2 regions of the Allobosea sp. GW821-FHT09G06 genome follow, and region 1 is predicted to be linked to the other one. Evidence: predicted binding sites of a transcription regulator. Region 1 holds the regulator's gene; the other holds the start of a gene.
The links. The regulator LexA, encoded in region 1, represses DNA repair genes until DNA is damaged. The targets are predictions, from matches to a motif close to TGTTCNNNNTGTGTTCNG.
Positions count from the first base shown of each region.

Region 2: the regulator LexA is predicted to act here: its motif matches at 2,398-2,415, upstream of AC07NY_RS08240 (ATP-dependent helicase).

Region 1 is NZ_JBWKOI010000004.1:165,329-169,717, reverse strand. It holds gene trpC (indole-3-glycerol phosphate synthase TrpC) at 1-25, shown strand, start outside; gene moaC (cyclic pyranopterin monophosphate synthase MoaC) at 22-504, shown strand; gene AC07NY_RS20015 (molybdopterin molybdotransferase MoeA) at 504-1,715, shown strand; gene lexA (transcriptional repressor LexA) at 1,796-2,509, shown strand; gene AC07NY_RS20005 (ComEC/Rec2 family competence protein) at 2,503-4,389, opposite strand, start outside.
Region 2 is NZ_JBWKOI010000001.1:1,676,660-1,681,048, reverse strand. It holds gene AC07NY_RS08250 (acyl-CoA dehydrogenase family protein) at 1-1,219, opposite strand, end outside; gene AC07NY_RS08245 (alpha/beta hydrolase) at 1,372-2,298, shown strand; gene AC07NY_RS08240 (ATP-dependent helicase) at 2,430-4,389, shown strand, end outside.

The DNA of each region.
Region 1 (4,389 bases):
CACCGGCAAGGCCGTCGCGGCGTGAGCCGGCTCAGCCATCTCGACGCGCAAGGCCAGGCGCATATGGTCGATGTCGGCGGCAAGGCCGAGACGACCCGCATCGCGGTCGCCGAAGGCCAGGTCGTCATGGCGCCGGAGACGATCGCGATCGTGCGTGACGGCAACGCCAGGAAGGGCGACGTTCTCGGCACCGCGCGCCTCGCCGGCATCATGGCGGCGAAGCGCACGCATGAATTGATCCCGCTCTGCCATCCGCTGCTGCTGAGCAAGATCGCCGTCGATCTCGCCATCGACGAGGCCTTGCCGGGCGTGCGCGTGCGCGCGGAAGTCAAGATGAAGGGCCAGACCGGCGTCGAGATGGAGGCGCTCACCGCCGTCTCGGTCGCCTGTCTCACCGTCTACGACATGGTCAAGGCCGTCGACCGGGCGATGCGGATCGAGAACATCCGCTTGCTGCACAAATCCGGCGGCCAGTCCGGCGATTACGAGGCAAAAGCTAGCTGATGGCGCTCACTCCGGTCCCCGTCGCGCGCAAGGCGCTGCTCGACAGCATTCCGGGGCCGACGGGAGCAGAAACCCTGCCGCTGGCGCAATGCGCCTGGCGGGTGCTCGCCGGCGAGGTCAAGGCGCTCCGGACACAGCCGCCCTTCGCGAATTCCGCCATGGACGGATACGCCGTGCGCGGCGACGAGATGGCGGAAGGCGTCTCGCTCTCGGTCATCGGCGAATCCGCCGCCGGCCGGGCTTTCGACGGATCGGTCGGGCCGGGACAGGCCGTGCGCATCTTCACGGGCGCTCCGATGCCTGATGGAGCCGATACCATCCTGATGCAGGAAGACGCTGACGGCGTCGGCGGCCCGGTGATCCGCGTCCGCATCCCCCCGGCCAAGGGCAAGTTCCTCCGCGCGGCGGGACTGGATTTCCACGAAGGCGACGTGCTGCTGCAAGCCGGCCGCGTGCTCGACAGCGCGGCGCTCGGGCTTGCCGCCGCGATGGGGCATCCGACTTTGCCCGTCCGGCGCAAGCCGCGCGTCGCGATCCTCGCCACCGGCGATGAATTGGTGGCGCCGGGCGAACCGGTCGGCCGCGACCAGATCGTCGCTTCGAACTCGTTTTCGCTCGCCGCCTTGGTCGAGAAGGCCGGTGGCACTGTCATCGATCTCGGCATTGCCCGCGACGATCATACCGACCTTGCAGCCAAGATCGCGCAGGCACGCGAGGCCGATGCCGATGTGCTGATCACGCTGGGCGGCGCCTCGGTCGGCGCGCATGACCTCGTGCAGGAAGCGCTGACGCGCGCCGGCATGACCCTCGGCTTCTGGAAGATCGCGATGCGGCCGGGCAAGCCGATGATGACCGGGCGCCTCGGCCGGATGGTCGTGGTCGGACTGCCGGGCAATCCGGTCTCCTCGATCGTCTGCGGCCATCTTTTCGTGCTGCCCTTGATCGAGGCGCTGCTCGGCATCTCGGATGCCGATCGCGACCGCAGCATCCCCGCAATTCTCGGCCGCGACATGCCAGGCAACGACGAGCGCGAGGACTACCTGCGCTCGGAGCTCACGCTGACGCCCGAAGGCTGGGTCGCGACGCCCTTCGACCGGCAGGATTCCTCGATGCTCGGCACGCTGGCACGGGCGCAAGCGTTGACAATCCGTCCGGCCCATGCCGCCCCGGCGAAGAAGGGCGATACCTGCCATATCCTGCCCTTGCGGTAGCAGCTTGCAGAACACAAGCAGAACGCGTATGGTGTTCGTGCTTTGTTTCGAATCTGCGCATTGAGGGGCTGGCGGCGACCATGCTGACACGCAAGCAACACGAACTCCTGCGCTTCATCCAGGAACGCTTGCGCGAGAGCGGTGTGCCGCCCTCCTTCGACGAGATGAAGGATGCGCTCGACCTGCGCTCGAAATCCGGCATTCACCGCCTGATCATGGCGCTGGAAGAGCGGGGCTTCATCCGCCGCCTGCCGAACCGGGCGCGCGCGCTTGAGGTCATCAAGATGCCGGACGGGCTCGGCGCGCCGCAGCCGCGTCCACGCTTCAGCCCGGCCGTCGTGCAGGGTGGTCTCGGTGCGCAACCGAGCGTCGCCAAGCCTCGGCCCACAGCCGTCGAGGACGACAGCCGGCATTCCATCGCCATTCCCGTCATGGGTCGCATCGCGGCGGGCACGCCGATCTCGGCGATCCAGAGCCGCAGCCACACCGTCTCGCTGCCGCCCGACATGCTCGGCTCCGGCGAGCATTACGCGCTGGAAGTGCGCGGCGATTCGATGGTCGAGGCCGGCATTCTCGACGGCGATACGGTCGTCATCCGCAGGCAGGACACGGCCAATACCGGCGACATCGTCGTGGCTCTCATCGACGACGAGGAAGCGACGCTGAAGCGCCTGCGCAAGCGTGGTTCCTCGATCGCGCTCGAAGCCGCAAATCCGGCTTACGAGACCCGCGTGCTCGGTCCCGACCGGGTCAAGATCCAGGGCCGCCTCGTCAACCTGATGCGGCGTTACTGAAGGCGCTCGACATCGGCATCGGCCTCACTGTCGGAGGCTGATGCAGGCTGCGCCGTTGCCGGCTGACTGGCCGACGGTGTTGCCGACACCGCCGGGCGCGGCTCGCGCCGGCGGCTCCAGGGGCGTTCGGCGGCATTTGGCTCCGAGATGTGGCGGCTCCACCCGTATGCCGTCCGGTAGAGCGAGGTCGCGCCATCGCGTGATAGCGCCATGCGCTCGACCAGCCTGGCCTTGCAAGCCCCGCTCCATGGGATGGCGGTGACGACGAGGTCGGCGCGCAGGCAATCCTCGATGATGGCGAGGCGCTCGCGCGTATATGAGATCGTGCGCTTGTCGGCTGTCTGCGCGACACACCCCAACCGGTCGCAGCTGACGCCGGTACGCAGCGTAGGATCTTCGGGCGAGCGGCTGTCGCCATCGGCGGCAAGCCATTGCTGCAGGACGAAGCGGCTGGGCTTGCCCGCGATCGCGAGGCGCCCGTCCGGGCCGCGCACGGCCAGCCCCGAGCCGTCGCGCTCGATCAGGATCTCGGGCCGCTCCGGCTTGCCGGCTATGGCAACGCCGAGGATGAGCGGCACGGCCGCCAACCAGCGCCAGGCCGTGGTCCAGAGCGTCAGCCAGAGCAAAGCCACAGCGAAACAGGCCAGCACGCCTGAGCCGAAGGCCGCGACCGTCACGGTGGAATGATCGATGGTCGCGACCCAATGCGCCACCTTGAGCACGACGTCGGAGGCAAGCCCCATCAGGGCCCAGGCCGGCCAGTCCAGCCCGAACGGATAGGCGAGTACGCCGAACACGGCCGCCGGCATCACGAAGAGCGAGACGAAAGGCAGCGCCATGGCGTTGCCGAGCAGGCCGAAGGGGTTGAAGGTCTGGAAATGATAGGCTCCGAAGGGAGCGGTCGCGGCGGTCGCCAGCATGGTGGTGACGAGGATGCCGAGCGCCGCCGTCCAGATCGGCCCGAGCGGCCAGGGCAATGCCGATGGCGGCTCGCTGCGGTCTCGTCTCTCCCAGCGCTCGGCGAAGGCGATCAGCGCCGCAACCGCACCGAAGGACATCTGGAAGCTCGGCCCGAGCAGCGCTTCCGGCTCGCGCAGCAGAACGATCATCGCGGCAAGCGCGAGATTGCGCATGCTCAGCGCCGCGCGATCGACCAGGATCGCGCCGAGCATGACCAGCGTCATGATCAGCGAGCGTTCGGTCGCGACATCGCTGCCCGAGAAGACGCAATAGGCGGTCGCGCCGATCATGGCCGCGACCGCGGCGAGCTTCTTGACCGGCCAGTGCAGCGCAACCGTCTGCGACAGGGCGAGCAGCGCGCGCACCAGCCAGAAGATCGTGCCGGCGGCGAGGACCATATGCAGGCCGGAGATCGAGACGATGTGGTAGATGCCGGCGGCACGCAGGTCATTATTGGTGGCCTCGGTGATCAGGCCGCGCTTGCCGGTGACGAGGGCGGCGGCGATGGCCCCGCCCTGCCCGCCCCCGACCTCGGCGATGCGTTTGGTCAGGGCGTTGCGGGCGCGGTCGATCATCACGTCGATCGCTAAGCGCGTCGGCATCGGATAAGGCGCCGGCACTAGGGCAATCTTGCCGGAAACGCTGCCGACGGCGCCGATCCCGCGGAAGAAGGCGTCGCGGCCGAAATCATAGCCGCCCGCCCGCGCCGGCCCCGGCGGCGGCAGCAGGCGCGCGGTCGCGACGATATGGTCCCCGGCTGCGACAGAGCCCTGCCGGATGTTGACGCGGACCCGTTTCGGCCGCTGATCAACGGGCACATTGGCGAGATCGGTCACCAGCACGACGAGCCGCGCGCCGCTGTCGCGCGCCTCGACGCTCTCGACGAAGCCGGTCAGCTTGCCGATGCGCGGCCGATCCAG
Region 2 (4,389 bases), on a different contig from region 1:
TGAAGCCGTTGCCGCCATGGCATTCCAGCGCCTCGGTGACCACGGCTGGCGCCCGCCGCGTGATCCAGTATTTCGCGATCGGCGCCCCGACCCGCGCCAGCAGTCGCTCGCTTTCCGACACCTCCTGCCGGTCGAGCGCAGCGAAGAGCCGAAAGGCGAGCCAGGCGGCCGCCTCCGCCTCGATAGCGATATCGGCCAGCACGTTCTGCATGATCGGCTGGTCGATCAGTGCCTTCTGGAAGGCGCGGCGATGCTGGACATGATGCGCGGCGAGCGACACCGCCATCCGCATCAGCCCTGACGAGGCCGCCGCGATATCGAGCCGCGAATTGTGGTTCATCGACAGGCCCGTGCGGATGCCCCGGCCCGGCTCGCCGATGAGATGGCCGATGCCCCCCCTGAACTCGACCTCGGAAGAGGCATTCGAACGGTTGCCGACCTTGTCCTTGAGCCGCTGGATCGCGACACCGTTGCGCGAACCATCCGGCAGCCAGCCCGGCACGACGAAGCAGGAAATGCCCTCACCTGTCCGCGCCAGCGTCAGGAAAACGTCGGAATGCGGCACCGAGAAGAACCATTTCCGTCCGTGCAGCGAGAATGTGCCGTCGCGATTATCCTCGGCCACCGTCTGGGTCTGACGCAGGTCGGAGCCGCCTTGCGTCTCCGTCATCGCCGTTCCGACGGTCGCCCCGGTCTTGAGATGCGCCGGCCCCTGTCGCCGATCGTAGCGATTTGAGGTGACGAGAGAGCCCCACTGCTCCCAAAGCAGAGGGTCCTGCTTCAGCACCGGCGCGGCGGCATAAGTCATGCTGATCGGACAGCAGATGCCGCTCTCGGCGCCATACCAGAGATATTGCAAGGCGGCGCGGGCGACCTGCGCACCGGGCTCCGGCCGGTTCCAGGCGAGCGCATGCGTCTCCTGCCCGATCGCGAGCTCCATCAATTCGTGCCAGGCCGGATGGAAGGCGATCTCGTCGATGCGATTGCCGAAACGGTCGAAGGCGCGAAGCTCTGGCGTATAGCGATTGGCGAGATAAGCCAGCTCCTGCACCCGCGCCGAGCCGACGGTCCGCCCTGCCTCATGCAGCCGCTCGCGCGCCCAGTCCGCACCGAAGGCCGAGACGATGCCGGGCAGCACCGGATCGGCGGCAAAGGCATCATACTCTGCCAGCGCCGGCACCTGATTTGTGATCGGCTCGCCGTGCGATCGCTGCGCCATCGCCCTACCTTCCAGCTCTGCGAACAATCCCTGCCGTTAACCACCAGACTATGCCGGTCTCCGCCGTTTGCGAATCCGCCCGATTGCTGCCCCGGTTCCTGCTGCACATCGTCCCGCGCGCCACGATCGGCGCGCGACGACGGAGACCCAACGTGCGACGCGCCCTTCCGAATATGTTGCTGATCGCCCTCATCGCCGGCTTCGGCGTGTCCGCCGCTCCGGCGCACGCCCAGCCCCAACCGGTTCCGAAGGTTCAGCCGGGCGAAGGCCGCCCTTATGAAATCGTCGACAGCGAAGTCTGGGACGTGCCCGATCCGGTCTCGCGCCGCGGCTATCAGGTCTTCGTCGCCTTGCCGCCCTCCTATGCGAAGGAGCCGCAGCGACGTTACCCGGTGCTCTACGTCACGGACGCCGACTATGCCTTCCCGATCCTGCGCCAGATCAGCCGCCGCCTGAACCTCGAAGGACCCAAGGTTGAGGAATTCATCCTGGTCGGGCTGTCCTATGCCAAGGGCGAAGATGGCGCTGTCAGCCGCCGGCGCGACTACACGCCAACGCCGAACGGGCCGAGCACCGCACCGGCTGGCACGGTTCACGGCGAGGGGCCGGCGTACCAAACCTATCTGCGCGATCAGGTGAAGCCGTTCATCGCCGCCCGCTATCGGACCGATCCCGCCAGAGCGCTCTTTCTCGGCCACTCCTACGGCTCCCTGCTGGGCGCGCAGATCCTGTTCACCGAGCCCGGCCTGTTCAGCGGCTATATCCTCGGCAGCCCCTCGCTCTGGTACGACAAGCGCCATGCTCTGGGACTGGAAGCGCGCTATGCCGCCGGGAACAGCGACCTGCCGGCCAAGGTCTATCTCTATGTCGGCGCCTATGAGGCACAACGCAAAGGCGACCGGCGCTACAGCCAGACGGTCGACATGGTCGCCGACAACCGGGCGCTGGAGGCGGCGTTGCGCAGCCGGAAGTATCCAAATCTGACTCTGAAGTCGGTCGTCTTCGACGATGAGGATCACCTCACCGTCGCACCGCGCGGCTTCACGCAGGGCCTGAAATACCTGCTGCCAGCGCGCTGACCGGCGAACAGGGGCATGCTGCCACCTCCCTGTGGAACGGGATATAAAATGATCGCTCCGGCAGGGCGCAATCCTGACAGCGACATCCTATATTCGCCGGAGAACGAATCACGCACGAGCAGCGCACACCCTTGTCCGACGCAGACCCCTTTTCCGCTCCCCCGCCCCGCCCCGGCGGCCTCGCTGCGCGCGCTGCCGCGCAGCCGGCGGCCGGCTATCTCGCGGGTCTGAACCCGGAGCAGCGCCAGGCGGTCGAGGCGACGGACGGCCCGGTTCTGGTGCTCGCCGGCGCCGGCACCGGCAAGACCCGCGTACTCACCACCCGCATCGGCCACCTGATCTCGACCAGCCGCGCCTACCCGTCCCAAATCCTCGCCGTGACCTTCACCAACAAGGCGGCGCGCGAGATGAAGGAGCGCGTCGCCCATCTCGTGGGCCCGGTCGCCGAGGGCATGCCCTGGCTCGGCACCTTCCACTCGATTTCGGCCAAGCTCCTGCGCCGCCATGCCGAATTGCTCGACCTGCGCAGCGATTTCACCATTCTCGACACCGACGATCAGATCCGCCTGATGAAGCAGGTCATCCAGGCGGAAGGCATCGACGAGAAGCGCTGGCCCGGCCGGATGCTGGCGGGCTTCATCGATAGCTGGAAGAACCGCGGCCTCTCCCCCAAGGACGTTCCCGCGGGCGAGGCCGCCGTCTTCGCCAACGGCAAGGGCGGCAAGCTCTACGCCGCCTATCAGGAGCGTTTGAAGGCGCTGAACGCCGTCGATTTCGGCGACCTGCTGCTGCATTGCCTGACGCTGTTCCGCGACTATCCGGACGTGCTCCAGACCTATCACGACCGCTTCCGCTACATCCTCGTCGACGAGTACCAGGACACCAACACGGCGCAGTATCTCTGGCTGCGCCTGCTGGCTCAGGGACGCCGCAACATCTGCTGCGTCGGCGACGACGACCAGTCGATCTATGGCTGGCGCGGCGCCGAGGTCGACAACATCCTGCGCTTCGAGCACGATTTTCCCGGCGCAACGGTGATCCGGCTGGAGCGTAACTACCGCTCGACCGGCCATATCCTCGCCACCGCCTCCAAGCTGATCGCCCGCAACGAGGGCCGGCTCGGCAAGACCTTGCGCACCGAGGATGCACTCGGCGAGAAGGTCACCATCACCGGCGCCTGGGACAGCCAGGAGGAAGCCCGCCTGATCTCCGATGAGATCGAGGCGATGCAATCGAAGAAGCACAATCTCGCCGAGGTCGCGGTGCTCGTCCGCATCTCCGCGCAGATGCGCGAGATCGAGGAGCGCTTCGTCCAGGCCGGCGTGCCCTATCGCGTCATCGGCGGCCCGCGTTTCTACGAGCGCGCCGAAATCCGAGATGCGCTCGCCTATCTGCGCTGCGTGGTGTCGCCGACCGACGATCTCGCCTTCGAGCGCATCGTCAACGTGCCCAAGCGCGGCCTTGGCGACGCCACGGTCCAGCTCCTGCACAACCATGCCCGCGCCACCGGCTTCTCGCTGATGCAATCGGCCCGCGCCGCCGTCGAGAGCGACGAGTTGAAGCCCAAGGCCCGCACGTCCCTGCGCGAGCTGGTTGACGCCTTCGGCCGCTGGGCGGCGCGGGCCGAGCATATGCCGCAGGGCGAGCTCGCCGAGCTGGTGCTGGAGGAATCCGGCTATACCGAGATGTGGAAGAAGGACCGTTCGGCCGATGCCGCCGGGCGCCTCGAAAACCTCAAGGAGCTCGTCCGCTCGCTCGACGAATTCCCGGACCTGCCAGCCTTCCTCGAACACGTCTCGCTGGTGATGGATGTCGGAGACGGCGAGGCCGAGGCGCGCGTCTCGATCATGACGCTGCACGCCGCCAAGGGTCTGGAGTTCGACACGGTCTTCCTGCCCGGCTGGGAGGAAGGCCTGTTCCCGAACCAGCGCGCACTCGACGAAAGCGGCCGCGCCGGGCTGGAGGAGGAGCGCCGCCTCGCCCATGTCGGCCTCACCCGCGCCCGCAAGAAGCTGAAGCTCTATTTCGCCTCGAACCGGCGCATCCACGGCCTCTGGCAGACCAGCCTGCCCTCCCGCTTCATCGACGAAT